DNA from 2 places in the Paenibacillus sp. FSL K6-2862 genome. Region 2 is predicted to be linked to the other one. Evidence: predicted binding sites of a transcription regulator. Region 2 holds the regulator's gene; the other holds the start of a gene.
What was found. Region 2 encodes CtsR, which represses protease genes until heat stress. Its sites were predicted from a motif close to ATGGTCAATAAAGGTCAAACA; they were not measured.

Region 1 (15,646 bases), 5.7 Mb from region 2:
CATCTTACCGAACGAACTGTGACGGGATTAGTAAGAGTTGTCATGACTTTCAGGTGACAACTGTCATCTTTTACGCATGGAACGAGTGATCATGAAATATCATGAGTTGAGGCTTCGCTTTCTAGTAGGGAAGCATGAAAGCTTGCGTTTTGGTAGAAGAGAGGAGAGGTTGTATACGTATACATGATACGGATGTGATAGGGTTCACAATCGCGGCGAAGCGTTCTGTATCAATGGTCTTATCGTCTTGACCCAGGCGTATCCTTCAATTATAGTTGGTACGTAGGATTAAACTATTTTAGATAGATAAAGGTGGCTTGCGGCATGTCTGAGAAAATCTACGTTGGGGTCGATCTCGGCGGAACAGCAATCAAGGTCGGTATATGCAATGAACAAGGTCAGCTTATGCATACGTATGAAGGGCCGACAGAAGTGGATAAGGGCGTAGATACGGTCATCGCCAACATCGAGAAGTATGTCCGTCATATCGTGGCAGAATCGCCATATAGCTGGGAACAGCTTGAAGGTGTAGGGGCTGGGGTAGCCGGGTTCACGAATGTACGCGAGGGTATTATCGTTCTCGCTCCTAACATCGGATTTCGGAATGTAGCCATTCGTTCGATTCTGGAAGAGCGTCTGGGCAAGCCAGTCAAAATAGATAACGATGCTAACGTTGCTGCACTGGGTGAGGCTTGGGCAGGTGCCGGCAAAGGTGTGGAAAATTGCGTATGCTACACGCTGGGCACAGGTGTTGGCGGAGGCTTGATACTGAACGGCAAAATCTATCAGGGATTTTCCGGCATGGCGGGAGAACTGGGTCATGTCAGTGTTGTGCCTGATCTGGAAGCCATTCAATGTGGTTGTGGTAAAATGGGATGTGTTGAAACCGTATCGTCCGCAACGGGTATTATCCGTATGGCTAAGGATGCGGTAGAACGCGGCGATCATACGTCACTTGCGCTTGTGGACAAAATTGCAGCCAAGGAAGTATTCGATGCAGCCAAAGCTGGCGATGAAGTGGCTCTGCGCATCGTAAACCGTGCTGCATTCTATCTGGGTAAATCCATGGCGGCAGTTGCTGCAGTCATAAACCCGGAAATGTTCATCATCGGGGGCGGTGTATCCAAAGCCGGTAATATCCTGTTTGACGAAGTACGTGCTGTATTTGCGAAACTGACACCTGAACCGCTGCAGGAGGGTGTTCAGATCCTGGAAGCAACTCTGGGCAACGATGCGGGAATTGTTGGCGCGGCAGGACTTCTCTTGCGTTCTTAGTAACCTCGGAACCATATGATTAGGCAGCAATATGATAAGGAGGGGACATTTATGCTTGAAGGTGAAGTTTCACCGGGCACAGGCGCCACGCTCATTATCATTACGGGCATGTCCGGAGCAGGCAAAACGATTGCGGTACAGAGCCTGGAAGATCTCGGCTTTTTCTGCGTGGATAATCTGCCACCGGTGTTGATTCCGAAATTTGCGGAACTGATTGAACAATCGAACGGCAAGATCGGTAAGGTAGCCCTCGTGATTGACCTGCGGGGACGGGAATTCTTTACGGCTTTGTCCGAGTCTTTGAACTATATAAAAGATCATTTTACCATTCATTGCGAAATTTTATTCCTGGATGCTACTGATTCCGTCCTTGTACAGCGCTACAAGGAGAGCAGACGCAGACATCCGCTGGCTCCTGAGGGCATGCCGCTTGACGGCATCCGTCTGGAGCGCAAGATGCTGGAGGAGCTTAAGAATTCGGCTACCCAGGTACTGAACACAAGTACGATGAAGCCGGCGCAACTAAAAGAGCGGATTATTTCCCGCTTTTCTCATTTGGAAAGTCATATGCTGTCGGTGAATATCACGTCGTTTGGATTTAAATATGGCATTCCAATCGATGCGGATCTGGTGTTTGATGTTCGTTTCCTGCCAAATCCGCATTATATTGATCATTTACGTCCGAATACGGGGCAGAATAGTGATGTATATGAATATGTCATGAAATGGCCTGAAACACAGTCGTTTTTGACCAAACTGCTCGATATGCTGCACTTCCTGATTCCGCAATATCGGAAGGAAGGTAAAAGTCAGGTGATTATCGGGATTGGATGTACCGGCGGCAAGCATCGTTCGGTAGCCATATCCGAATATTTGGGCAAAATGTTGGGAAGCAGCGAAACTGAAGCTGTTACCGTGAGCCATCGCGACGCTGACCGTGATCGTCATTGAAGAGGGTGAAGGGATGAAAGAAGCCGGACCACGAAGAGAACGTCCGAGAATTGTTGTAATGGGCGGCGGAACCGGGTTATCCGTGATGCTGCGCGGTTTGAAAGAGAAGCCGCTGGACATCACGGCCATCGTCACGGTTGCAGATGACGGTGGAAGTTCAGGCATCCTGCGCAACGAACTGCAAATGCCGCCTCCGGGCGACATTCGTAACGTGCTTACGGCGCTGGCTGATGTTGAGCCATTGCTATCGGATATGCTAAAATATCGTTTTAATACAGGCGCGGGGCTTGCAGGCCACAGCCTGGGTAATTTGATTTTGGCTGCAATGACGGATATTTCAGGCGACTTCGTAACCGCAGTGCGGGAACTTAGCCGCGTGTTTGCCGTTCGCGGTGAGGTTTTGCCGGCAGCTGGGCAGGCGGTTGTGCTGCATGCGGAGATGGAGGATGGCTCAATTGTTACAGGCGAGTCCAAGATCCCTGAAGCAGGCGGGCGCATTAAACGCGTTTTCCTTGAACCGGATCACGTGGAGCCGTTGCCAGAGGCTGTGGAGGCTATTCGACAAGCAGATGCCATCCTGATTGGGCCAGGCAGCTTGTATACGAGCATTCTGCCTAACTTGTTAGTTCCCAAACTGGCAGAGGCTGTCGTCGAGGCAGAGGCCGTGAAGATGTTTATATGTAATGTCATGACACAGCCTGGAGAGACGGATAACTATACGGTAAGTGACCACCTCAAGGCGGTTCATGAGCACGTGGGGCATCAGCTCTTTGACTATGTTATTGTTAATAATGGTGAAATTCCGCTGCAGGTACAGAATAGGTATGCGGAAAAAGGAGCCAAACCGGTTGTTTTGGATATGGATGTACTAAAAAGTTCCGGCTATCAGGTGGTTGCGGATACACTCGTTCTGTTTAGAACTTATCTGCGTCATGATGCCGATAAGCTTAGTCACCACATCTATCAGCTGGTCCAAAATTGGATGTTACGGAAGAGGTGAAGTCCCATGTCGTTTGCAGCACAGACCAAAAAAGAATTAACCATGATTGAGAGCGAACCGTGCTGCGAAAAGGCGGAACTTTCAGCCCTCATCCGTATGCTAGGTGCGGTGCAGTTATCGAATAAAAAAGTGATCTTGGATATTTCGACGGAGAATGCCGCGATCGCAAGACGGGCATACTCTCTGCTTAAAAAGCATTTTCAAGTGCATACGGAATTGCTTGTCCGCAAAAAAATGCGGCTGAAAAAGAACAATGTATATATTGTTCGTATTCCGTCCATGGTACAGGAGATATTAAAGGATCTGTACATTGTATCGGAAGGCTTTTTGTTTACTCCAGGAATTAATCAGGAGCTGTTACGGAAAAACTGTTGTAAACGGGCTTATCTACGCGGCGCGTTTATGGCGGGTGGCTCGGTCAACAACCCTGAGGGATCCTCGTATCACCTGGAGATCGCATCCATGTATGAAGAGCACTGTCAGGCCCTCGTGGACCTGGCTAATGAATTTCATCTCAACGCCCGGTGTATAGAACGTAAAAAGGGATTCATCCTATACATTAAGGAAGGCGAGAAAATTATTGAGCTGCTCAGCATCATTGGTGCGCATCAAGCCTTGTTCAAGTTTGAGGATGTACGGATTATGCGGGATATGCGTAATTCCGTTAACCGGATCGTCAACTGTGAGACAGCTAATCTGAACAAGACGATCGGAGCTGCAGTAAGACAGATTGATAATATCAAGCTGCTGCAAAAGGAAGTCGGTTTGGAGTCTTTGCCTGAGAAGCTGCGTGAAGTCGCAGAGGTCAGACTGGCGCATCCTGACATTAACCTGAAGGAAGTTGGCGAGCTGTTAAAAGGTACCGTCAGCAAATCGGGTGTCAACCATCGGCTTCGCAAGATTGACGAGTTGGCTGAGAAAGTGCGGAATGAACGTCACGGTTAACGGATTTGGACCTGGTTGAATAGTCAGAATTGTTCTGGTTTTTTTTCTTCTAGTGTCCTGCGCGGGTTAATGGTATAATGTTATAAATATAATTGTGTATTTAATGTCTAGATTTCTAATAGGGGGTAAGTTTCCATGACAAAGCACCCGGTAGTTGTCCGTTTGAAAACGGGTCTCCATGCCAGACCTGCGGCACTGTTCGTTCAAGAAGCGAATAAGTACTCATCTGAAGTGTTCGTCGAGAAGGACGACAAAAAAGTTAATGCAAAAAGTATCATGGGGATCATGAGCCTTGCAATCAGTACTGGTACAGAAATCCAAATTAGTGCTGAAGGCGCGGACGCCGAACAGGCTGTAAACGCTTTAGTGAGTTTGGTGAGCAAGGAAGAACTTGAAAACCAATAAGATATGATTAACATGACATGAAGAAGTCCCGCAAGGGGCTTTTTTGCGTTATAGGGATAATCAAGTGCAACATTTTGGAAAATACCTCCGTCTGTTAGGGTATCAAACTGCTTTGAGATTGAGATCTTAAATATAAGGAGGCTATGCGTAATGGGTAAACAATGGATGAAACCGCTAGGTGCGGTATTGGTGGCAGGAACATTGCTCGTGGGTGGTACAGCGTGGGTGGCACCGGGGAATTATGCCTATGCTGCAGAAGTACAAGGGGTACAGCAAAATGTGATTAATGTCGTGGGGAAAGGGGAGATTCAGGTAAAGCCGGATATCGCTTATCTATCGATCGGTGTGAATAGCACAGCTGAGACAGCAGCCTCCGCCCAGAAGGCAAATGCCGCAAAAATTCAAAAGGTATCCAACCTGCTGAAGAATACGTGGAAAATCAGTGCAGACGACATTCAGACCAGTCAATTCTATGTACAGCCAAACTATACGTATAGCGAAAAAGAAGGTCAGAAAGTTAAAGGCTATACCGCTCATCATACGCTGACGATTACGTACCGCGAGATGGACAAGATTGGTGAACTGCTGGATGCTGCTTCGCAGGCAGGTGCCAACAATATCGAGAATGTACGCTTTACGGTAGAAAATCCGGAAAACTTCGAATCACAAGTGATCGAGAAGGCAGTAGCCAATGCAGATGTGAAAGCAGGAGCGATTGCCAAAGCAGTTAAACGTCAATTGGGGGCTGTGTTATCTGTGACCCAAGGTGATGCCAACGTGCCTGTATTCTATGCAACAGAAAGTTCGGTGGCCAAGGATATGGCACAGTCTGCTGCGGGTACAGAAATTGAAACAGGTCAGGTAAAAGTGAGCACGACGCTCAACATTACGTATGAAATGAAATAAACTTAGACGTAGATGAAGATATGAAGAGACTGTGTCCATCGGGCAGGGTCTCTTTTGTTATAAACACGAGCTTTAATGAAGTTAGGTGCCAACCACCTTGCTTCAACGAGAATAATGACGATGATTTGATGTCTTTTTTGTATATTTGTTCGTGACAAAACCTTTACCAAATGGATTTGGATTGAACAACATTGTAACTGGTGCTGTAAACCTTTCCTGAATTGGGTTAATTATAATAAAGAGGTGAGCGTATGAGACATGCGATCAGGATACATACGCAATGAACCCTAGGCAAATTCGAGAGGAGTTTTATATATGACATCATGGAAAAAGTGGACAAGTGCATTACTCGCGGCAGGAATCATTGTAGGTAGTGGGGCGGTATGGCAGGATAACTCCGTGCAGGCAGCTTCGGTTACTTCCAAAGTTACGGCATCCACAGATGTGACATTAAAGTCTGCAGGCAAAACGTTGACACAAAAGGGACTTCTACAAGGTGGATCCACGTGGGTATCCCTCACTGCTGTTAAAGATGTGGCTGGTGGTACGTTAACCTATAACGCAAAAACAAAAGAGTACGCACTGACTGCAGCGAATAACACGATGAAAATCAGCCTGGCGGATGGTGAACCGTCGCTAAGAGTAAATAATTATTATCCTAACGTTGAAGCGAAGCTGATCAAGGGACGTCTGTACATTCCTTTTTCGGCGATGAGAGATTATTTGGGAGTTCAAGGTAACTGGGATGGTAAAACCAAAACACTGGCGCTGAGCAAAGTGAAGCAAAATAGCGTAAAAGTGAAATCAGCAACTGTGAAAGTCGACATCAAAAATGCTGAGGTAGATATTCAATATCCACAGGTGAGTGGACTTGCTAGCGATGAAGCCGAAGCGGCAATCAACAAAGTGTTGAAAGACGAAGTGGATACATTCGTAGCTGCTTTCAAGAAGCAAACGGCCGAATACGGAACGGCAGCAGCCAACCGTCCATATGCATTTGAGAGCACCTATGTGGTGACGTACAACGAAAACGGCGTGCTGGGATTGGTTACTCAGCGTTACGAGGATTATGCCGGAGCCCACGGGATGACTACACGGACAGGTCACACCTTTGCGCTTGATACAGGTAAAGAGCTGAGTCTTGATGATGTGCTGCAAAACAACAAGACGATGCGCGATACACTTGGCAAAAAAGTTGGTGAACAGCTTAAAGCTCGCGGTGGTTACCTGGACGGCTATAAAGGGCTGAACAAGGATCAGGACTTTTATGTAACGCCTACAGGGGTAGTTGTCTTCTTCCAACTGTACGAATATACTGCTTATGCAGAAGGTTTCCCGGAATTCCCATTTACGTACAAAGAGTTACTCCCTAAAGGTACACAGCCATTCAGTGGACTTGCAGCTAAGTAATTATTCGATATCATTCTTAAAAAAAGAGCGCCCCTCGTCATGTTGATGACAAGGGGCGCTTCTTCGTAGTATGAACAGGTCAATCAGATTGGCCTGTTCCTATCTTCAATATACAGTTACCTCGGCTTATACGCCTTGGGAGCCAACGTTTTCGATGACTTTATCAATGATACCGTAATCGGCAGCTTCAGCAGCACTCATGAAGTAGTCACGGTCTGTATCTTTCTCGATGCGTTCCAGTGGTTGACCTGTGCGCTCAGCGATGATGCGATTCAAGGTATCACGCATTTTCAGAATGCGGCGGGCACGGATTTCGATATCCGAAGCCTGACCTTGTGCGCCGCCCAGCGGCTGGTGAATCATGATCTCACTATTAGGCAGTGCAAAACGTTTGCCTTTTGCACCTGCATTGAGCAAGAATGCACCCATGGAAGCAGCCATACCTACACAGATAGTAGATACATCAGGTTTAATAAATTGCATTGTATCGTAAATGGCCATACCGGCTGTAATGGATCCGCCTGGGCTGTTGATGTATAGATGAATGTCTTTCTCCGGATCTTCCGCAGCGAGGAACAACATCTGTGCCATGATGGCATTCGCAACAACGTCATTTACATCGCTACCTAGAAAGATAATACGATCCTTCAGCAATCTGGAATAGATGTCATAGGCGCGCTCACCGCGGTTGCTCTGTTCAACGACCATAGGAATATAACTCACGTGAAAAACCTCCTCGGAAATGTACATGGAATAGTGTATCTATTTAAACTGTTACCGTATTACCCACATCATAAACAATTTCAAACAAAAAGTCAAAGAAAGTCAAACTAACTTTGAAAAAAAAGAAACCTTTACGGTTCCATTGGTTAAAAGGGTTATGAGCTACTAATCAAGAATGGCGCGCCCGCCAAGAATCGAACTTGGATCTCAGGCTTCGGAGGCCTACGTCATATCCATTGGACCACGGGCGCACGTTGATGTGACAGCAATAATGATTATAGCTCATGGGATTCTGAAATGCAAGAGATATGATCAAGCTTATGGTTTGGAATGACCTGAAATTGATCATGATGATGAAGAATGGATAAAGAGAGCATTTAAGTAAATGCTAAGAGAAGTTTTGGACGGGTTGCATGAAGCACGATCCTGGAGTCAATAGAAGCGATATATAGATGTGAATTTTGGTTTTCTTCTATATATGGTATGAATGTGGCTGCACTTTCCTTTGGAAGTTGGAGATTGTGAAAATAAGCGCGTACAATGGGCCAAAACGTTGTGAAATAAGGCTTTTGAAACACTTGCATGTCACGTCAGTTTTAGGTAGAATAGACGTGGGACTTAAAAAGTTAACCCGGGACATTTTAGGGCCATGAAAGAGAGCTTGGAACGAGAAGCTTGCGGGAGTGGAAAGCATGCGAACGATTTTAGAAGTGCAAAAGCAGCTTCTGCCTGATCTCATGGATGTCTTGAAAAAGAGGTATACGATTCTGCACCAGATCATGTTATCGGATGTGATCGGGAGAAGGACGTTAGCCAATTCCATGCAGATGACCGAGCGGGTTCTGAGGGCTGAGACCGATTTGTTAAAGGCTCAGGGACTTATTGAAATTGACAGTGCAGGGATGAAGATCAGTGAGGCAGGGCATGATCTGCTGCAGCAGTTAGAGCCAGTAGCCAAAGAGCTGTTCGGATTATCCGAGCTGGAAGAACGCATCAAGCAAGCCTACGGTCTGCAAAAGGTAGTTGTCGTTCCCGGCGATTCGGACATTTCTCCATTTGCCAAACGGGAACTGGGTAAGGCTGGAGCGAAGGCTCTTAGTCAAGTAATGAATGATAACGACGTTGTTGCCGTAACAGGCGGATCAACAACGGCAGGAGTAGCAGAGCAGCTGACTCCGCCAACATCGCTTAAAGGTGTCTGGTTCGTACCGGCCCGCGGCGGATTGGGAGAAAGCCTCGAAATTCAGGCCAATACGATTGCATCGACAATGGCAAAACGGGTAGGGGCACAATACAAACTCCTGCATGTACCGGATTTGCTTAGTGATCATGCTTATGAATCGTTAATTCAGGACCCGAGCGTCCAGGAGATTCTTCAGCTGATCAGACAGTCACGCATCGTAATTCACGGAATCGGTGATGCCGTGGAGATGGCGCGAAGACGCAAACTTGCAACGGAGATCATTGAAGAACTTCAGGAGCAAGGAGCTGTATCTGAATCCTTTGGTTATTATTTTAACGATCAGGGTGAAGTGGTACATACCATGCTCACTCTGGGTATGCGACTTCAGGATATTGAACGGACCGATGTGGTGATTGGAATTGCGGGCGGCAAAAGTAAAGCAGCTGCCATTCATTCCGTACTGCGATTCGGACAGGAAGATATTCTGATTATTGATGAGGCAGCTGCCGAAGTCATCGTTGCCGAAATGGAATAAAGACTTTCTTTTACCACAACTCTTGTTGTCTTGACGGACTTCACCGTCTGTCTTGAATATATAGCTTCATAAAAAAATTAAATCAAAACTTGGGAGGAACTTACTCATGATTAAAGTAGGTATTAACGGTTTTGGACGTATTGGTCGCTTGGCATTCCGCCGTATTCAAAATGTAGAGGGCATTGAAGTAGTAGCAATCAACGACTTGACTGACGCTAAAATGCTGGCTCATTTGCTTAAATATGATACAACTCAAGGTCGCTTCGATGGCGATGTTGAAGTACACGACGGCTTCTTCAAAGTGAACGGCAAAGAAGTTAAAGTACTGGCTAACCGTAACCCAGAAGAACTTCCTTGGGGCGACCTGGGCGTAGACATCGTTCTGGAATGTACTGGATTCTTCACAACGAAAGAAGCAGCTGAGAAGCACCTTAAAGGCGGCGCTAAAAAAGTTGTTATCTCCGCACCAGCTACTGGCGACATGAAAACCATCGTTTACAACGTAAACCATGAAATCCTCGACGGTACTGAAACTGTAATCTCCGGCGCATCTTGCACAACAAACTGCCTGGCTCCTATGGCAAAAACACTGCAAGACAAATTCGGAATCGTTCAAGGTTTGATGACTACAATTCACGCTTACACTGGCGACCAAAACACATTGGATGCTCCACACCCTAAAGGTGACTTCCGTCGTGCTCGCGCAGCAGCTGAAAACATCATCCCTAACACAACTGGTGCTGCTAAAGCAATCGGTTTGGTTATCCCTGAACTGCAAGGTAAACTCGACGGTGCAGCTCAACGTGTACCAGTAGCTACTGGTTCCCTGACTGAGCTCGTAACTGTTCTTGGACAAAAAGTAACTGCTGATGAAGTTAACGCAGCAATGAAAGAAGCTTCCGATCCACAAACTTTCGGATACACTGAAGACGAAATCGTATCTTCCGATATCCAAGGTATCACTTTCGGTTCCCTGTTTGATGCAACTCAAACTAAAGTTCTGACTGTTGGCGACCAACAACTGGTTAAAACTGTAGCTTGGTATGACAACGAAATGTCCTACACAGCTCAATTGGTTCGCACTTTGGAGCACTTTGCAAAAATGATTAAGTAATATCTGCAATAACATAGAGCGGAAACAGATGCTATTGTTTCCGCTCTTTATCTATCAACATTTTGCAAATTTCTCAAAAACACCAGGATTGACAGGGGATTTGGGCTCCTGATCGGTCCACCAAATACATGGGTGCGGAGGAAATACAGATGAACAAAAAAAGTGTACGCGATATCGAATTGACAGGAAAACGGGCTTTTGTCCGTGTAGATTTCAATGTGCCGCTCGAAGATGGTAAAATTACAGATGACAAACGTATTCGTGCAACACTGCCAACGATCAACTACTTGATCGAAAAAGGTGCGAAAGTCATTCTTGCGAGCCACATGGGTCGTCCAAATGGCGAAGTTGTGGAATCCTTGCGTTTGACTCCAGCGGCTGAGCGTTTGTCTGAGCTGCTTGGTAAAAAAGTGGTTAAAGCTGACGATTCCATCGGTGAAACCGTTAAAGCGCAAGTTGCTGAACTGAACAATGGTGACGTGTTGTTGCTTGAAAACGTTCGTTTCCATGCAGGCGAAGAGAAAAACGATCCAGAACTCGCAAAACAATTTGCTGAACTGGCTGACGTTTTCGTTAACGATGCTTTCGGAGCAGCTCACAGAGCACATGCTTCAACAGAAGGTATCGCTCACTTGCTGCCAGCAGTATCCGGTCTTTTGATGGAGAAAGAACTTGACGTGCTCGGCAAAGCCATTTCCAACCCTGAGCGTCCTTTCACTGCAATCATTGGTGGATCCAAAGTTAAGGATAAAATCGATGTAATCGACAACCTGCTTAACATTGCAGACAACGTAATCATCGGTGGAGGATTGTCCTATACATTCATGAAGGCTCAAGGCCACGAAGTAGGCCAATCCCTGTTGGATGAGTCCAAACTGGATGTAGCTCTGGGCTTCATCGAAAAAGCGAAAAAACTGGGTAAAAACTTCTATCTGCCAGTAGATATCGTCATTTCTGATGATTTCAGCGCTAACGCAAACACAAAAGTGGTTGAAGTTGGCGACATTCCTGCAGATTGGGAAGGTATCGACATCGGTCCTAAAACACGTGAGATCTATGCTGACGTTGTTAAAAACTCCAAACTTGTTGTATGGAACGGACCAATGGGCGTATTCGAAATTGAGCCTTTCTCCCACGGTACTCGTGCAGTGGCGGAAGCTTGTGCAACAACCGATGCTTACACAGTAATTGGTGGTGGCGACTCCGCAGCAGCAGCTGAGAAGTTCAAACTGGCTGATAAAATGGACCACATCTCCACAGGTGGCGGTGCATCGCTGGAATTCATGGAAGGCAAAGTGCTTCCAGGCGTAGTTGCATTGAACGACAAGTAAGTTTTAAGCTATAGCATGAAGGAGTTGAAAACCATGAGAACACCGATTATCGCAGGTAACTGGAAAATGTTCAAAACGGTTTCCGAATCCAATGACTTCATTCAGGAAGTTAAAGGAAAAGCGGAAGTTGAAGGCGTAGAGACTGTAATCTGTGCACCGTTTACGAATCTGCCTACATTGGTAGAAGCTGTGAAAGGCACAAACATCAAAATTGGTGCTCAAAATCTTCACTTTGAAGACAACGGTGCATTCACTGGTGAAATCAGCGGCGTAATGCTGAAAGACCTGAGCGTGGATTATGTAATCATTGGTCACTCGGAGCGCCGTCAATATTTTGCGGAAACCGATGAGACTGTCAATAAAAAATTGCATGCAGCATTCCGTCACGGATTGACTCCAATCTTCTGTCTTGGTGAGACACTTGAAGAGCGCGAAGCGAACCAAACAAAAGACGTATGCAAAGTGCAAACGGAAGCTGCTTTTGCAGGTTTGTCTGCAGATCAAGCGGCACAAGTGGTTATCGCTTATGAACCAATCTGGGCGATTGGTACAGGTAAATCCTCCACATCCCAAGATGCGAATGAAGTTATTGCTTACATCCGCAGCCTGGTGAAGGATCTGTACGACGAGAAGGTTGCAAGTGCAGTTCGTATTCAATACGGCGGCAGTGTTAAACCAGAGAACGTAACAGAATACCTCGGACAAAGCGACATCGACGGCGCGCTTGTTGGCGGTGCCAGCTTGCAGCCGGCTTCGTTCATCGCGCTTGTTGAGGGGGCGAAGTAATGACAGCTCCAAAACCTGTAGCACTGATCATCATGGATGGCTTTGGTCTTCGTAACACGGTGGAAGGCAACGCAGTAGCGCAAGCCAAAAAGCCGAACTACGATCGCTTCATGAGCCAATTCCCACACACAACTCTCACTGCTTGCGGTGAAGCTGTAGGTTTGCCAGAAGGGCAAATGGGGAACTCCGAGGTAGGTCACCTGAACATTGGTGCCGGCCGGATCGTATACCAGGATTTGACCCGTATCTCCAAATCAATTCGTGACGGAGAGTTCTTCGACAACGAAACACTTGTCAAAGCTGTGCGCGAAGCGAAACAAAACGGCAAAAAGCTTCACCTATACGGATTGTTGTCTGATGGCGGCGTACATAGTCACATCGACCACCTGTTTGCCATGCTGGATCTGGCCAAAAAAGAAGGAATGAATGACGTTTATATTCATGCCTTCCTGGATGGCCGTGACGTTATGCCGGATAGCGGTAAAGACTTCATGAAGAAGCTGATCGCCAAAATTGAGGAAGTCGGTGTAGGACAAATCGCTACGGTTCAAGGTCGCTACTACGCGATGGACCGTGACAAACGTTGGGAACGTGTTGAGAAATCATATCGTGCCATCGTTTATGGTGATGGACCAAAATACAACGACCCACTCAGAGCGGTTGAAGAATCGTATGAGAAGTCCGTATTTGACGAATTCGTTGAGCCAACGGTTATCGTTAAAGCGGATGGTGAGCCGGTAGGTTTGGTGGAAAGCGGCGATTCCGTTATCTTCCTGAACTTCCGTCCTGACCGTGCGATTCAGCTGTCACAAGTATTCACGAACAAGGATTTCCGTGGTTTCGACCGCGGTCCGAAATTCCCAGAAGGCTTGCACTTTGTCTGCCTGACGTTGTTCAGTGAAACGGTTGAAGGTTATGTGGCTTACTCGCCTAAAAACCTCGACAATACACTGGGTGAAGTTCTGGTTCAGAACAACAAGAAACAGCTGCGTATTGCTGAAACCGAGAAATACCCGCACGTTACCTTCTTCTTCAGCGGTGGACGCGACGTTGAGCTTCCAGGCGAAACTCGCGTGCTGATCAACTCACCAAAAGTTGCAACGTACGATCTGCAACCGGAGATGAGCGCTTATGAAGTAGCTGACGCATGTGTTCGCGAGATTGAAGCGGACAAACATGATGCGATCATTCTGAACTTCGCCAACCCGGATATGGTTGGACACTCCGGCATGCTGGAGCCTACTATTAAGGCGGTTGAAGTGACAGATGAGTGCATGGGACGTGTTGTTGATGCAGTACTCGCCAAAGGCGGCGTTGTTCTCATCACAGCTGACCATGGTAACGCGGATATGGTATTCGATGAGCAAGGACGTCCGTTCACTGCTCACACAACGAACCCGGTTCCATTTATCGTTACAGACGCTAACGTAACCTTGCGTGAAGGTGGAATCCTGGCCGATATCGCGCCAACGATTCTGGACCTGATGCAATTGCCTAAACCGGAAGAAATGACAGGTACTTCTGTCATCGCTACCCGTAAATAAGTTACACAGCCACATATACAAAGTGGGAAGTTTGGAGTTTGCCCCTGAACAAAGGAAGCAGAAATGGTCTGAAGAAACGAAGTGTTCGCCTTTATCACATGATTTCAACTTATTAAAATAAGTTCAAAGAAATCAGGGGATAACAGCGATCGGAAGACATTTCTGCTGACGTAGTGACATAAGGGCAAACACAAGTAGTCCCAAATTTAAATAATTCAAATTAAAAGGAGATTATCACTCATGACTATTATTTCTGACGTGTACGCTCGCGAAGTCCTCGACTCCCGCGGTAACCCTACAGTTGAAGTTGAAGTATACCTGGAGTCCGGCGCAATCGGACGCGCAATCGTTCCATCTGGTGCATCCACTGGTGCCCACGAAGCTGTTGAGCTTCGCGATGGTGACAAATCCCGTTACCTGGGTAAAGGCGTTCTGCAAGCTGTTAAGAACGTAAACGAAACAATCGCTCCAGAAGTAATCGGTATGGACGCTTTGGATCAACTGGGTATCGACAAAATGATGATCGCTTTGGATGGTACGCCAAACAAAGGTAAACTGGGTGCTAACGCAATCCTGGCTGTGTCCATGGCTGTAGCTCGCGCAGCTGCTGACGCTCTGGACCTGCCACTGTATGTTTACCTGGGCGGATTCAACGCTAAAGCACTGCCAGTACCAATGATGAACATCATCAACGGTGGTGAGCATGCTGACAACAACATCGACGTTCAAGAGTTCATGGTTCTTCCTGTTGGAGCACCAACGTTCAAAGAAGCTCTTCGCGTAGGCGCAGAAATCTTCCACAACCTGAAGTCCGTACTGAGCTCCAAAGGTCTGAACACAGCTGTGGGTGACGAAGGTGGTTTCGCACCGAACCTTGGTTCGAACGAAGAAGCAATCACTACAATCATCGAAGCGATTGAAAAAGCTGGATACAAACCAGGTGTTGACGTATTCTTGGGTATGGACGTAGCTTCCACTGAGTTCTACAAAGATGGTAAGTACACACTTGCTGGCGAAGGTAAATCTTACACTTCCGCTGAGTATGTTGACCTTCTGGCTTCATGGGTTGAGAAATACCCAATCATCACAATCGAAGACGGTATGTCCGAAGACGACTGGGATGGCTGGAAATTGCTCACAGAGAAACTGGGAGACAAAGTACAACTCGTTGGTGACGACTTGTTCGTAACGAACACTGAGCGTCTGGAAAAAGGTATCAACGAAGGTATTGGTAACTCCATCCTGATCAAAGTTAACCAAATCGGTACACTCACTGAAACATTCGATGCAATTGAAATGGCTAAACGTGCAGGATACACAGCTGTAATCTCCCACCGTTCCGGTGAGTCCGAAGACAGCACAATCGCTGACATCGCGGTTGCAACAAATGCAGGACAAATCAAAACAGGTGCACCTTCCCGTACAGACCGTATTGCGAAGTACAACCAATTGCTCCGCATCGAGGATCAACTGGGCGAACTGGCTCAATACAATGGTCTTAAAGGATTCTACAACCTTAAAAAATAAGCTGTGTTCAC
Region 2 (15,646 bases):
GACACCCCACCCTTTATCCATGCCGTAATCCCTGCCTTGTCTGTCAGTTTATCGTTCTACGATACTGAATATCTTCAAGCGATATAAATATCGGTGAACGATACACTACCCATCATACCCCTTTATTGGGCTTTTTCCAACAGTTTCGGCTTGGCAAAAATCATTCGTCCCGCGGAAGTCTGCAGCACACTGGTCACCAGCACTTCCATCATCATGCCGATATACTCGCGTCCGCCTTCCACGACAATCATTGTACCGTCATCCAGATAAGCTACACCTTGGCCATGCTCCTTGCCATCCTTGATGATTTGCACCATGATCTCTTCACCAGGCAGCACCACTGGCTTCACCGCATTCGCCAGATCGTTGATGTTCAGTACAGATACACCCTGGAGCTCACAAACCTTGTTCAGGTTAAAGTCATTGGTAACCACCTTGCCCTGAAGCACTTTGGCGAGTTTGACCAGCTTGCTGTCCACTTCTGATATTTCTTCAAAATCCCCTTCGTAAATGAGCACCTTCACGTCGAGTTCTTTTTGGATTTTATTCAAAATGTCGAGTCCACGCCGTCCTCTGTTTCGCTTCAGCAGATCCGAGGAATCTGCAATATGCTGAAGTTCTTCCAGGACGAATTCCGGAATCACGATTGTACCTTCGATAAACCCGGTCTTGCATATATCTGCAATACGGCCATCAATAATGACACTGGTATCCAAAATCTTGTGTTCTTCCATCCGTCTGTCTTCATCCAGCTCGGGGTGACCCCATCGCCCAGACATCCAGAATGCAGCGAGGTCCTCTTTCTTCGCCATGGCTAGCATGTACCCTGTATATCCGCTAACGGCCGTCAGCGCCACCTGAAGCACCTCTCCTGCTGTTCCCAGCCAAGTCAGACATGGATAGAGCAGCAAAGCTACCAGTAACCCTGCAACGGTACCTGCTGCACCAGCAGCCAGTTCGTTCATCGGTACTTTAGCCAAAGCATCAATCCCATTTTGCAGCCTGCTTGCCAGCAAGGTTCCACCAATATTACACACAGCCATAAACAATACAGCGCCCAGTGCCGTTGCTACTCCTGCCCCCAGCAGCCCTGCTGACTGAATCCATTCAGCCATCCACGGGACGGATTTTCCTGCCAGATGATATGCCGTGTAGCCAAACCATGCACCGCACAATCCTGTAAAAGTTAAAATGCCTTTTTTCCACATATGTCCCTGCACCTCCTTTAATTGTCCTTCATCTTCATATCCAGTATGATCCAATTGTTGGATTGCTAATCCCGGTTGCAAGAACTTTTTGGAAATGTTTGCAATCGTCAGTTGAAAGAAGGTAAATTATTGGCATATAATGAATTCAATTCATATCCCGAGGTGAGTAGCAAAATGAGTACGCTAAGTTTACAGGCTTTTCAGGATCAGGTTTCCGAGCTGTTGCTGCGTCATCGCAGTCTGATTGATGTACTGTCCAAAACAGGACAAGCCGGAGCTTCTGTCAATCGTGCCGTGTCCAAGGCCATTACCGAATGCGGCTGCATTGAGCTGCACGCCACCAAGCAGAAATATGCCCCCGAGAGCGGTATTGCTCAAACCAAGGGCCTGCTGGAAACGCATGTGGAAGGTGAATTGTGTGAGAATTGCAAAGAGGTCATCAGCTCCGAACTGGGGCGGAACCTGTTTTATATGTCAGCTCTCTGCAATCTGCTGGATATCAACATGGAAGAAGTCGTGAATCACGAGTCACAGAAATGTTCGACGTTAGGGATGTTCAATTTGTCGTAAATGATTGGCGAAGTTGCCGTACAAAAGTAGGTACCGTATAGATTCGAATCAACAAAAAAAGCACGTACGCTCCTGAAGGAGAATGCGTGCTTTTTCTTATTCATCCAAAGCAGTATGCCAATCAGTAAACCATTACCGATCGGAAGGACGAGAAGACTTCTCTTCCTTGCGCTTCTTCGCCCGATTGCGGGAGGCTGCCGTCCGCATATTATGCTTCATTCCATATAGAGCGTACAGCACCAATGGTATAAAGATCAGCTTCGACAACTGTTCCGGAAAAATGACGGCAACCGCTACAGCGAATACGACCACCCAAGGGGCGATCCAGATCGCTTTTCGCGGCAAACCGACCTTTTTGAAATTCGGATATTTAAGCGAGCTGACCATCAGATAGGATAATAACAATGTAGCTATCATCATGCTCACGGGACCAATATCCTTGTTAAACAACGTCAGCGTTGCAAGCACACCTCCAGCTGCCGGAATGGGCAGGCCGGTAAAGTATCCGGGAATTCCCGGTCTTACATTAAAGCGCGCAAGCCGAATGGCTCCACAAATGGGGAAGCTTGCCGTAGCGATCCAGGCGAGAACCGGTGATGCATCCTGGAAGGAAACCATAAACATAATGAGTGCCGGGGCTGCACCAAACGAAACCATGTCAGACAGGGAGTCTAGCTCCTTGCCAAATTCACTTTGGGCATTAAGTGCACGCGCTACCCGGCCATCCAACCCATCCAGCAGCATCGCCACGATCACCATAATTGCAGCCAGGCTGTAATTCCCATCAATTGCAAGCAGTATCGCCATCATTCCAAGAAACAGATTACCCAAGGTAAAGAGGTTCGGAATGAATCTGGTTAACATTGTTGTTTCACCTCATCATCTTCAGGGCCGTTATAGGCAAACCTATACTGATAGCTCTGGATTACATTTGTCTGTCGATAAACATTTGCTCCTGCAGACGCTTCAGCCCTTCCTTAATGGTCCGGGCGCGTACCTCACCAATACCGTCGACTTCATCCAGCTCTTCAATCGTTGCCATAATCACATGCGGCAATTGTTCAAATTGGTCAACCAGGTTATGAATAATGACATTCGGAAGGCGTGGTATCTTATTCAATACCCGATATCCGCGTGGTGCAACCGAATCTTCCGATGTAGCAGCCGATGAAGGGTAGCCGAGCAGACGGACGATGTGATGTGCATCCAGCAATTCATCATCCGACAGGCGCTTGAGGCCCACGATAATTTCGCGGATCTTCTCGTCACTATCGTCTCGTGCATAGTCCTTGTACAGCAACCACGCTTCTTCTTCCGTTGTACCAACCAATTCCTCCATTTGCATGGAGATGAGTCGTCCTTCATTCCCAAGTTCATGGATGTAGCGCTTGATTTCCGTTTTGATGCGCATCACCATTTCCGTACGCTGAATGACATTTACCACTTCAGGGATGGTGACAAGTTCTTCGAACTCCGAGGCACTTAGATTCGTAAGGGATTGGGTAAGTACAGCTTTGTACTTCTCCAGCGTTTGAATCGCCTGGTTGGCCTTCGTCAAAATAACTCCAATTTCCTTGAGCGAATATCTAAGCGTTCCCTGATATAAGGTAATAATATTCCGGCGCTGCGAGATGGATACGACCAATTTGCCTGTTTGCTTGGCTACACGTTCTGCTGTCCGGTGACGAATCCCTGTCTCAGAGGAAGAGATGGAGGAATCCGGAATAAGCTGGGTGTTGGCATATAGAATACGCTTTAAATCCTCGCTAAGAATGATGGCACCGTCCATCTTGGCGAGTTCATAGAGATAGTTGGGGGAAAAATCGCAATTGATCGAGAAGCCCCCGTCGACCACTTCCATTACTTCAGGGCTGTATCCTACAACAAGCAGTGCCCCCGTCTTGGCGCGCAGCACGTTCTCCAGACCTTCGCGGAAAGGTGTACCTGGTGCGATCAGCCTCAACAATTCATTCATTTTATCCAGTTGGCTCGAATCTTTCATCTTGTTATGCCCCCTAATCTAAAGCAACCGCTAGTGCATCTGCCACGGTATTCACACCGATCAGTTGTATCCCGCGAGGATGTTTCCAGCCCTTTAAGCTTTTCTCCGGTAAAATGACTCGTTTGAAGCCCAGTTTCTCGGCTTCCTTCACACGTTGTTCAGCCCGTGATACGGCCCGAACTTCACCTGTCAAACCAATTTCGCCAAATATTACATCATCTGGCTTGGTCGGCACATCCCTCAAACTGGATGCAATGCTGACGGCAACCGCCAAATCCACCGCCGGTTCATCGAGCCGTACTCCCCCAGCCACATTCAGGTACGCATCCTGCGTTTGCAAAAACATGCCCATCCGCTTCTCAAGCACCGCAATAATCAAGTTCAGCCTATGATGATCTATACCTGTTGCCATACGGCGGGGAGACGGGAAATGTGTCGCAGAGATGAGCGCCTGCAGCTCAACCAGCATCGGTCTTGTGCCTTCCATACTTGCAACTACCGTAGAACCTGCTACACCGAGTGGTCGTTCCGATAAAAAGAGTTCGGAAGGATTGCCCACTTCACGCAAGCCGTCTTCGCCCATTTCGAAAATACCGATCTCATTCGTTGAACCGAAACGATTTTTAACCGCACGTAGCAGTCTATACGTATGATGACGTTCACCTTCAAAGTAAAGAACACAGTCCACCATATGTTCAAGCATACGCGGACCAGCGATAGCCCCTTCTTTCGTAACATGCCCCACAAGCACGGTTGCAATGCCTCGGCCTTTGGCGATCCGCATAAACCGGGAAGTACATTCCCTTACCTGTGCTACGCTACCGGGTGCACTGGTGACTTCTGGAAGGTATACTGTCTGAATGGAGTCGATGACAAGAAAATGCGGCTGGATCTGCTCCACCGCTTCCTCTACACGTTCCATATTCGTTTCACACAGCACATACAGTTCAGGAGAGAGTGCATCCAGACGATCAGCCCGCAATTTGGTCTGTTTGACCGATTCCTCACCCGAAACATATAACACACGCAAACCCGAATGCGTTAGAGCGTGCGAGGTTTGCAGCATCAGCGTTGATTTTCCGATTCCCGGATCTCCGCCTACCAACACGAGAGAACCCGGAACAATTCCGCCACCCAATACCCGGTTCAGCTCTCCGATTCCAGTCTGCACACGCGGTTCCTGACCGCTATCTATATCTATGATGGGAAGCGGTTTATCTTTACTGTCAAAGAGGGGGGAATTTCTCCCTTGTGTTTTGACAACCGTTTCCGTTTCTTCCACCATGGAATTCCATGACTGACACCCCGGACATTTGCCGTACCATTTGGGGGCTTCATAACCACATTCCGTACATTGAAACTTGGTTTTAACTTTGGCCACTTCAGCACTCCTAGGATTTATTTTATAACAGCATTTTGCATTTTTCGACGAATTTTGCCCTGAATTTCTGACGTACAGGGTTAATAAAAGTTTACCATTGTTTGAGATTTTTCGTAAAGGATTATCGTAAACTTTACAGATGTTCCTGTTAAACAAAAACAACAATAAAATAAAAAATCCTCTCCGGCCGAAGCCGGAAAGGATCATAAACCATTTCTCAGGTTTGAAAATTGCTTATTTGGTTTCGATTTCTTCATTGGAAGGAACAACAGCTTCCTTTTTGGTTACGGACAGTGCACCATTCTCTTCGTCGATCAACAACGAATCGCCTTTGGTTACCGTACCTGTAAGCAATTCTTCAGACAATTTGTCTTCGATATGCTTCTGGATTGCCCGGCGAAGCGGACGAGCACCGTAAGCCGGATCAAAGCCAGCTTTGGCCAGGAAGGCCTTGGCGTTGTCTGTGAGCTCGAAGTCGACCTCATATTCACGCAGACGTTTCCGAAGCTCCTCGCTCATGAGGGTGACAATCTCTGCAATGTGTTTCTCTTCAAGAGAGTGGAATACGATGATCTCATCAATCCGGTTAAGGAACTCTGGACGGAAGCTTTTCTTCAGCTCATCCATGACTTTACCCTTCATGTTATCGTAATCCGCACCTGCATCCACAACAGCTGTGAAGCCGAGTGTAGAGTTACGCTTAATCGCTTCGGCACCCACGTTGGATGTCAGAATGATCAATGTGTTGCGGAAGTCCACGACACGACCTTTTGAATCTGTCAGACGACCATCCTCAAGCACTTGCAGCAAGATGTTGAATACTTCCGGGTGTGCTTTCTCGATCTCATCGAGCAGGACTACGGAATACGGTTTGCGACGAACTTTCTCTGTCAACTGACCGCCTTCTTCGTAACCAACATATCCTGGAGGCGCTCCAACGAGTCTTGAAGTCGAGTGCTTCTCACCATACTCGGACATGTCGATCCGGATCACTGCATTTTCATCGCCGAACATAGCTTCGGCAAGCGCACGAGCCAGCTCGGTTTTACCTACCCCAGTAGGACCGAGGAAGATGAAGGATCCCATTGGACGTTTTGGATCTTTCAATCCAGCACGAGCACGGCGAACCGCACGGCTGACTGATTTCACGGCTTCATCCTGACCGATGACACGTTCATGCAGGATGGATTCCAGATTCATCAGGCGTTGTGTCTCTTCTTCTTTCAGCTTGTTCACCGGGATTCCCGTCCAGTTGGCTACCACTTGTGCGATATCCTCAGGCGTTACTTCGGAATCGGTACGACCTTGTTTTTCTTTCCATTGGTTCTTCGTTACATCCAGCTCTTCACGGATTTTTTGTTCCGTATCACGCAGAGCTGCTGCTTTTTCGAACTCCTGGCTTTGAACCGCTGCGTCTTTTTCCTTACGGATATCTTCAAGACGGCTTTCCAGTTGTTTCAGGTTCGGCGGAATGGTGTATGAGTTCAATCTTACTTTGGAACCCGCTTCATCAATCAGGTCAATCGCTTTGTCTGGCAGGAAACGATCTGTGATGTAACGGTCAGACAATTTAACCGCCTGTACAATAGCTTCGTCCGTAATTTTCACACGGTGGTGAGCTTCATAACGATCACGCAATCCGTGCAAAATTTGAATGGCTTCTTCTGGAGAAGGCTGGTCTACAGTAATCGGTTGGAAACGACGCTCAAGCGCTGCATCCTTCTCGATATATTTGCGGTATTCATCCAGGGTTGTTGCACCAATGCATTGCAATTCTCCACGAGCCAGAGCCGGTTTCAAAATGTTCGAAGCATCGATGGCGCCCTCAGCTCCGCCTGCACCGATCAGGGTGTGCAATTCGTCGATGAACAGGACAATGTTACCTGCCTGACGAATCTCATCCATTATTTTTTTCAAGCGATCCTCAAATTCACCACGGTACTTCGTTCCGGCAACAACAGAACCCATATCCAGGGTCATGACACGTTTGTCGCGCAATGTTTCCGGAATTTCGTTGGCGATGATTTTCTGTGCAAGACCTTCAGCAATTGCTGTTTTACCTACACCAGGTTCACCGATCAATACAGGGTTGTTCTTGGTACGACGGCTCAATACTTGGATGACACGCTCAATTTCTTTGCTGCGGCCGATAACCGGATCCAGGTTGTTCTCCTTCGCATAAGCGGTAAGATCACGTGCCAGACTGTCCAGTGTTGGTGTGCTTACATTAGCAGGCGTTCCATTATGACTGGATACAGCCTCACTGCTGCCAAGCAATTGCAGCACTTGTTGACGTGCTTTGTTCAAACTAATACCAAGGTTGTTCAGCACGCGTGCCGCAACGCCCTCGCCTTCACGAATCAATCCGAGCAAGATATGCTCTGTTCCTACATAGGTGTGGCCCAATTTGCGAGCCTCATCCATGGACAATTCAATTACTTTTTTCGCACGAGGCGTATATGCAATGTTCGTAGGTTGCTCTTGGCCGCGGCCAATCAGCGTTTCTACTTCATCTTGAATTTTTTCCAATCCGAGTCCCAGGCCGATCAGCGCTTTGGCTGCGATGCCTTCGCCTTCACGAATGAGGCCGAGCAAAATGTGCTCTGTACCGATGTTATTATGACCGAGACGGACAGCTTCTTCCTGCGCGAGTGCGAGCACCTTTTGGGCCCGTTCCGTAAATCTTCCAAACATCATATCTCCTGCACCTCCATGGTTTTGGATAAAACGGGGGCCTTGATCATGATCCCGCCGTATAATTCATATCATTTTTGTTTGCAGCCATGCTGCGAATAAAGTCATTCAGCACTTAGGTAAATGCCTCTTTTATATAAAGCCGCAGATGCGGCATGAAACCTTAATATTAAATCTGACGAAAACAATTACTAGGGTTGATTGGCTGCATTGATCGTATCACGAATCAACTGAGCCCGGTAGATGTCACGCTCATCTGTGCGCATATCTTCTCCGAATGTTTTCTGCAAAAAGCCTGGTTGTGTCATCACGTTTAACTCGTTCATTACCGTAATGGACAATCCGTTTAACAGCCCCAGATCTACACCTAAGCGAACATCCGAGAGACGCTGTGCGGCTTCCTTGGAATCCATAATGGCTGCGTGGGACAAAATCCCATATGAACGCATCACTCTATCAGTAATTCGCAGCCTGGAGTCGGTAATCAACCGCTCTCTAGCCGTACGTTCATGCCCAATCATCTGCAGCACAACGCTATGCAGATTATCGATGACCTCTTGTTCCGTCTGTCCAAGCGTAATTTGATTGGAAATCTGGAAGAGGTTACCCATCGCCTCACTGCCTTCGCCGTAAATTCCTCGTACCGTCAGTCCCACTTGGGATACAGCCGTCAGAATGCGGCCAATCTGCTGTGTCATCACCAGAGCAGGCAGATGCATCATTACAGATGCTCTCACCCCTGTACCTACATTGGTAGGACAGCTGGTCAGGTATCCTCTCCGATCATCAAAAGCATAATCCACATGCGCTTCAAAAGCATCATCTATGGCGGAAGCTTTCTCCCAGGCTTCTTTCACCTGGAACCCCGGATAGAGGCATTGGATACGAAGGTGATCTTCTTCATTAATCATGATACTGACGGATTCATCCTCGCTGAGAATCACCGCACCATTCCTGGACTCATTGGCAAGACTAGGGCTGATCAAATGCTTCTCCACCAGTACCCGTTTATCGAGATCATCGATATCCATCAGATCCAATGTGTGGAAATCTCCAAAGGCATGAACGTCATCATATTGAAGTACTTCGCTCAGCTTATTCAGCACTTCTTCCGATTGCTCATGGGAAGCAAGCATTGGAAATGGGTAATGCTGAAGATTACGTGCGATCCGGACACGGCTGCTAATGACAATTTCGGAATCAGCCGCTTCACTGCGCATCCAGTCGCTGAGCGCCTTCTCTGTAAAGCGCAGATTAGGCATTACGCGTCCCTCCTACTCATGACAAACTCTACTCCTGAGCTATTTCTTTTTCAAGTTCCCTGATCTGGTCACGGATTTGAGCTGCCTCTTCAAATTCCTCCTGGGCGATACTCTCCTGAAGGTCACGTTTCAGGTCGGCAATTTGCCGCTTCACTTTAATGCGACCACCAGCTCGTGCAGGCACTTTGCCCACATGGGTTGTGCTGCCATGGACCCTTTTAAAGAGCGGATCCAGACGACTGTCAAAATATTTATAACAAGAACTGCAGCCGAATCGGCCTATTTTGCTAAACTGTGAGTAAGTCATGCCGCACTCTTCACAGCGAAGAGTCTGAGCAGGGGGAGCCCCGGCATTTCCATTCTTAGGTTCGAAATCAAGCAACCCGGACAACAGATTGTGAATGGAAAATCCATTCGATGTTCCCGGAATCATTTCTCCCTTTTCACGGGCACATGACTCACAAATATGGAATTCCGTCTTTTCTCCATTCACGATTTTGGTGAAATGAAGAGTTGCCGGACGTTTGTCGCATTCTTGGCACAGCATTTAGGATGTACCTCCTTGATCCCGATAGGTTTTCATTTACCGAGCAAAGATATTAACATCGCCTTTAACATTCTGGCACGAATTTGATCCCGGTAAGGAAGTTTGACCAATAAAATTTCTCTTGAAACAGCCGCACGCATCAACCCGGCTTCCCTTTTACTCAGGAAACGTGCTTCTTCCAGTTGATAAATCAAGCCTTCGGCAGCTGTCTGTCCAATTTCATCCCCGATGCTATGGTGCAGATGATTATGCAAAGCTGAGTGGGCCGGCAATTCGATCCGCTGTATACGGACATAACCGCCACCACCACGTTTACTCTCGACCAAATATCCCTTTTCAAGAGTAAAGCGTGTGCTTATTACGTAGTTGATCTGGGATGGTACGCATGAGAATTGATCTGCAAGATCATTGCGCTGAATTTCAACCATTCCTTCGGGACTTTCATGCAAAATACTCTTCAGATATTGTTCGATAATATCAGAGATATTACGCATCCACTCATCCTCCACTGTCTGAAACGTTAAGTCAATAAGGACCCACACGCCCCCACAGAGTACACCTTCTCAACCCATTTAACCAAACGGGGAAACGACGAATCTTGATTTCCGCTGACTTATTCGGGAGAGCAAGGACGCACGAAGGTCCTCTTGGTACTACCTCTTTCCGATGATATCCATCGTTCATAAAATGTGTCTCATCACCGGAATGTAGAAAGAAAGCTACGTAAGTATTTAACCTTCAGTTGACTTTGACTTTCTTTGACTTTATATACATTATAGCATATTTTGTGGTTTTGCCAAGTGGGGTCACTATTCATTTTTTACGATTTTACACGAAATATTCCCCGGACACAAAAAAACCTCTCCAAAAAAGCCGGAGAAGTTCATCTGTCTCACTGTAGCACTGTTTTTCTATTAATATGAAAAGGGAAGGCTCCCAGATGAATTGACTTTGGATATACTCATAAACCATTTGAAAAATCAGAAGAAATCCATCAGGTAGGTTTGGCGAACAGGTATCGCTTTTTCCAAAGCCTGAATATCCTCTTCCGAGCCTTGAATCCTATCGATTCGGGCCATCTCAGCGGGTCTGCGATACCCCATCAACACTGCCGTGAGCGATTGGATGTTAAGTCTGATATGCTGAGCAGGCTGATCTTCCGTAGTAAGCTCCCCTTTTTTCCAGATGGAAGCTGTTCCGTTCATAGCCACGTTCAATTCCCATACCCCTTCATTCCAAGGTGCATGTGTATCTTCTACCTCAAGCTGTATCTGTACCGGAGAGTCTTGGCTTGAAAAAGGATACTGTGAAATAAACTGCTCCACACTAACAATTCTCGCCATAAAGTATGGGGTAACCTCCTGCTGAATCCGTGGATTATCCAGTTGAAAAGCCAGTGTATCGTTCGCAGGCGCTTTTAACGTCACCTCATCAATCATCGAATCATGATTGGCGATAAACGTCCATAACCCTTGTCTTGCCTCTTCATTAAGGTGCACCATCTCACCGATGGTAAATTTTCTTTCCTTCACCTCGTAAAGCACGTAGCCTTGAGGTAGTCCTGCTTCGTTATAGTAAACAGCCCGCTGGCTCCCCTTTTTGGCATAAACTGAATTTTCCCACCAGGCATCGTCTCTGCTTAAGGTACCGTTATAACTTTCTGCATACGTGTCATATACCTTTTTCAGCACCGATAGCTCTGGATTGCCCCGCCGGAGAGTACCTGGAGTTGGCTTCTTCGCAGGTAATTGATCGGTAGACAGCTTATAATTTTTGAACTCAACATAGGTTTCCCATCCATATTTCCGATAAAAAGCAAACGAGAACGGATGCAGGAAGGAAATGCTCTGTTTATTCCGATTCATCTCTTCCAGTGCAAATTTAAGCAGCCCCGCTACCCAGCCTTTACGCCGGTATTCTGGCCAAGTTGCCACACCCGCAATACCGCCCATCGCAAATAATCGACCTTGAATATAAGTTTGAAAAGGAATGATCTGAAGCTTGGCTCCAACTTGGCCATCCTCATACACTCCCAACACATTGTGAGAGGCGAACTCCTCTCGGCGCTTTTCAAGCTGTTCCTCGTTTAATACAAACTGAAAAGCGTACTCCGAAAGCGTCATACACGCTTCGAAATCATCAGTCGTTAGTTTACGAATATCCATAACATCCTGCACCCCATTCTTCAGAATTGTAAGCGACTCAATTTGTGCCCTTAAATGTGATGTATGTATCTTCTATGAGTGTGTCAGAGGCGTCGTACAAAGTCAAATAAGAGATGCAAACGCATCTCCCGGGGATTCATATATGTATAGTTAATCAAAAGTACAAAGAAAAATAAACAAAGAAAAACCACCACCGAGAATCTTCGGCAGTGGTTCTTTGCTTGGCAACGTCCTACTCTCCCAGGACCCTTCGGTCCAAGTACCATCGGCGCTAGAGGGCTTAACGGTCGTGTTCGGGATGGGTACGTGTGGAACCCCTCCGCTATCGCCACCAAACGAGCATTTGTGTAACAAATGCATTTTGTGGAACTGAAAATCATACACACATTGGAGTGATGTACCGATTTCCATTTCAGAGATTATTCTCTGAAAACTAGATCCGAAACGAAACTTGCGACTAGAACCTGCAATTTGGATAAGCCCTCGACCGATTAGTACTGGTCAGCTCCATGCATTACTGCACTTCCACCCCCAGCCTATCTACCTCGTCGTCTTCAAGGGGTCTTACATACTGGGAAATCTCATCTTGAGGGGGGCTTCACGCTTAGATGCTTTCAGCGCTTATCCCGTCCGTACATAGCTACCCAGCGGTGCTCCTGGCGGAACAACTGGTACACCAGCGGTACGTCCATCCCGGTCCTCTCGTACTAAGGACAGCTCCTCTCAAATTTCCTACGCCCACGACAGATAGGGACCGAACTGTCTCACGACGTTCTGAACCCAGCTCGCGTACCGCTTTAATGGGCGAACAGCCCAACCCTTGGGACCTACTTCAGCCCCAGGATGCGATGAGCCGACATCGAGGTGCCAAACCTCCCCGTCGATGTGGACTCTTGGGGGAGATAAGCCTGTTATCCCCAGGGTAGCTTTTATCCGTTGAGCGATGGCCCTTCCATGCGGTACCACCGGATCACTAAGCCCGACTTTCGTCCCTGCTCGACTTGTAGGTCTCGCAGTCAAGCTCCCTTATGCCTTTGCACTCTTCGAATGATTTCCAACCATTCTGAGGGAACCTTTGGGCGCCTCCGTTACTCTTTAGGAGGCGACCGCCCCAGTCAAACTGCCCACCTGACACTGTCCCCGTACCCGCTAAGGGCACCAGGTTAGAACCTAGATACGATCAGGGTGGTATCCCAACGGTGCCTCCACACAAGCTGGCGCTCATGCTTCAAAGGCTCCCACCTATCCTGTACAGATCGTACCCAAATTCAATATCAAGCTGCAGTAAAGCTCCATGGGGTCTTTCCGTCTTGTCGCGGGTAACCTGCATCTTCACAGGTATTAAAATTTCACCGGATCTCTCGTTGAGACAGCGCCCAAGTCGTTACGCCATTCGTGCGGGTCAGAATTTACCTGACAAGGAATTTCGCTACCTTAGGACCGTTATAGTTACGGCCGCCGTTTACTGGGGCTTCGGTTCACAGCTTCGGGATTACTCCCTAACCGCTCCCCTTAACCTTCCAGCACCGGGCAGGCGTCAGCCCGTATACTTCGCCTTACGGCTTCGCACAGACCTGTGTTTTTGCTAAACAGTCGCTTGGGCCTTTTCACTGCGGCCCCCTCGTGCTATTCACACTACCGGGGCACCCCTTCTCCCGAAGTTACGGGGTCATTTTGCCGAGTTCCTTAACGAGAGTTCTTCCGCGCGCCTTAGAATTCTCTTCTCGCCTACCTGTGTCGGTTTGCGGTACGGGCACCTTCATCTGGCTAGAGGCTTTTCTTGGCAGTGTGAGATCATGACCTTCGCTACTGTAATTTTCACTCCCCATCACAGCTCAGCCTTAGGATGTGCGGATTTGCCTACACATCAGCCTTACTGCTTGGACAGACATCCATCAGTCTGCGTCACTACCCTACTGCGTCCCCCCATCGCTCGTAACGATTTACGGTGGTACAGGAATTTCGACCTGTTGTCCTTCGACTACGCCTTTCGGCCTCGCCTTAGGTCCCGACTTACCCTGAGCGGACGAGCCTTCCTCAGGAACCCTTAGGCTTTCGGCGGATCAGATTCTCACTGATCTTTTCGTTACTCATACCGGCATTCTCACTTGTATAATGTCCAGCGCTCCTTACGGTACACCTTCAACCCTTATACAACGCTCCCCTACCCCTGATGCAAAGCATCAAGCCATAGCTTCGGTGGTGTGTTTAGCCCCGTTACATTTTCGGCGCAGAGTCACTCGACCAGTGAGCTATTACGCACTCTTTCAATGGTGGCTGCTTCTAAGCCAACATCCTGGTTGTCTGTGCAACTCCACATCCTTTCCCACTTAACACACACTTGGGGACCTTAGCTGATGGTCTGGGCTGTTTCCCTTTTGACAATGGATCTTAGCACTCACTGTCTGACTCCCGGAAGTAAGTCTATGGCATTCGGAGTTTGACTGAGCTTGGTAACCCTTGCGGGCCCCGCACCCAATCAGTGCTCTACCTCCACGACTCTGTTTTCCGAGGCTAGCCCTAAAGCTATTTCGGGGAGAACCAGCTATCTCCGAGTTCGATTGGAATTTCTCCGCTACCCCCACCTCATCCCCGCACTTTTCAACGTGCGTGGGTTCGGGCCTCCAGTGCGTGTTACCGCACCTTCACCCTGGACAGGGGTAGATCACCCGGTTTCGGGTCTACGTCCACGTACTATGTCGCCCTATTCAGACTCGCTTTCGCTGCGGCTCCGGCTCTTCACCTTAACCTTGCACGGGAACGTAACTCGCCGGTTCATTCTACAAAAGGCACGCCATCACCCCTAAAATGGGCTCTGACTTCTTGTAAGCACACGGTTTCAGGTTCTATTTCACTCCCCTTCCGGGGTGCTTTTCACCTTTCCCTCACGGTACTGCTTCACTATCGGTCGCTAGGAAGTATTTAGCCTTGGCAGATGGTCCTGCCGGATTCATACGGGGTTTCACGTGCCCCGCACTACTCGGGATCCGTCTCGGAGAGAGCAGACTTTCAATTACAGGGCTTTTACCTTCTTTGGCGGGCCTTTCCAGACCTCTTCGTTTAACCGGCTCCTTTGTAACTCCATGTGAGACGTCCCACAACCCCAGAGAGCAAGCTCTCTGGTTTGGGCTGTTCCGCGTTCGCTCGCCGCTACTGACGGAATCACTATTGTTTTCTCTTCCTCAAGGTACTTAGATGTTTCAGTTCCCCTGGTATGCCTCTACATAACCTATGTATTCAGTTATGAGTAACTGGATATTACCCCAGCTGGGTTTCCCCATTCGGACATCCCCGGATCAAAGCTTGCTTACAGCTCCCCGAGGCAGTATCGTTGTTCGCCACGTCCTTCATCGGCTCCTAGCGCCTAGGCATCCTCCGTGTGCTCTTAGTAGCTTAACCATATGCTCCGGTTTCGACTTCTCACTTCCCTTGGTTTGCTTACGCAAATCCAAAAGTCGTTCCAATTCGATACCATCGCAAAGCAGTTTTCGCTAATATTTGAAACTTGTTTAACACAAGTTCAGCTAGGATGATTGTTGATCGGTCACTTGAACCGAACAAGCATTCATCCCTAAAAGGAATGTTCTAATTCGCAATTTTCGTTTCGATATCTAGTTTTCAAAGAACAAGCCAAATAGACGAAATTCTTTGGTGGAGCCAAGCGGGATCGAACCGCTGACCTCCTGCTTGCAAGGCAGGCGCTCTCCCAGCTGAGCTATGGCCCCTCAAATTCCATCAAAACTGAACAAATGGATAAGTAACGATGTTGCTGTCGCAGGTTCAGCGAACCTGCGTATTTGAATGTTTCCGCTACGGG

Region 1: the regulator CtsR is predicted to act here: its motif matches at 7,704-7,724, upstream of clpP (ATP-dependent Clp endopeptidase proteolytic subunit ClpP).

Annotation. Positions count from the first base shown of each region.
Region 1 is NZ_JBBOSN010000001.1:178,118-193,763, forward strand. Features, by position in the region: gene MHB82_RS00875 (ROK family glucokinase) at 325-1,275, shown strand; gene rapZ (RNase adapter RapZ) at 1,327-2,226, shown strand; gene MHB82_RS00885 (gluconeogenesis factor YvcK family protein) at 2,240-3,226, shown strand; gene whiA (DNA-binding protein WhiA) at 3,233-4,171, shown strand; gene MHB82_RS00895 (HPr family phosphocarrier protein) at 4,307-4,576, shown strand; gene MHB82_RS00900 (SIMPL domain-containing protein) at 4,727-5,482, shown strand; gene MHB82_RS00905 (PdaC/SigV domain-containing protein) at 5,798-6,892, shown strand; gene clpP (ATP-dependent Clp endopeptidase proteolytic subunit ClpP) at 7,019-7,615, opposite strand; tRNA gene MHB82_RS00915 (tRNA-Arg) at 7,792-7,866, opposite strand; gene MHB82_RS00920 (sugar-binding transcriptional regulator) at 8,308-9,333, shown strand; gene gap (type I glyceraldehyde-3-phosphate dehydrogenase) at 9,440-10,447, shown strand; gene MHB82_RS00930 (phosphoglycerate kinase) at 10,597-11,778, shown strand; gene tpiA (triose-phosphate isomerase) at 11,812-12,564, shown strand; gene gpmI (2,3-bisphosphoglycerate-independent phosphoglycerate mutase) at 12,564-14,108, shown strand; gene eno (phosphopyruvate hydratase) at 14,349-15,635, shown strand.
Region 2 is NZ_JBBOSN010000001.1:5,854,664-5,870,309, forward strand. Features, by position in the region: gene ispD (2-C-methyl-D-erythritol 4-phosphate cytidylyltransferase) at 1-21, opposite strand, end outside; gene MHB82_RS26685 (PIN/TRAM domain-containing protein) at 123-1,208, opposite strand; gene MHB82_RS26690 (DUF1573 domain-containing protein) at 1,383-1,778, shown strand; gene pssA (CDP-diacylglycerol--serine O-phosphatidyltransferase) at 1,911-2,642, opposite strand; gene disA (DNA integrity scanning diadenylate cyclase DisA) at 2,704-3,780, opposite strand; gene radA (DNA repair protein RadA) at 3,794-5,161, opposite strand; gene clpC (ATP-dependent protease ATP-binding subunit ClpC) at 5,396-7,858, opposite strand; gene MHB82_RS26715 (protein arginine kinase) at 8,047-9,117, opposite strand; gene MHB82_RS26720 (UvrB/UvrC motif-containing protein) at 9,146-9,664, opposite strand; gene MHB82_RS26725 (CtsR family transcriptional regulator) at 9,697-10,158, opposite strand; gene MHB82_RS26730 (GNAT family N-acetyltransferase) at 10,645-11,829, opposite strand; rRNA gene rrf (5S ribosomal RNA) at 12,049-12,165, opposite strand; rRNA gene MHB82_RS26740 (23S ribosomal RNA) at 12,301-15,228, opposite strand; tRNA gene MHB82_RS26745 (tRNA-Ala) at 15,479-15,554, opposite strand.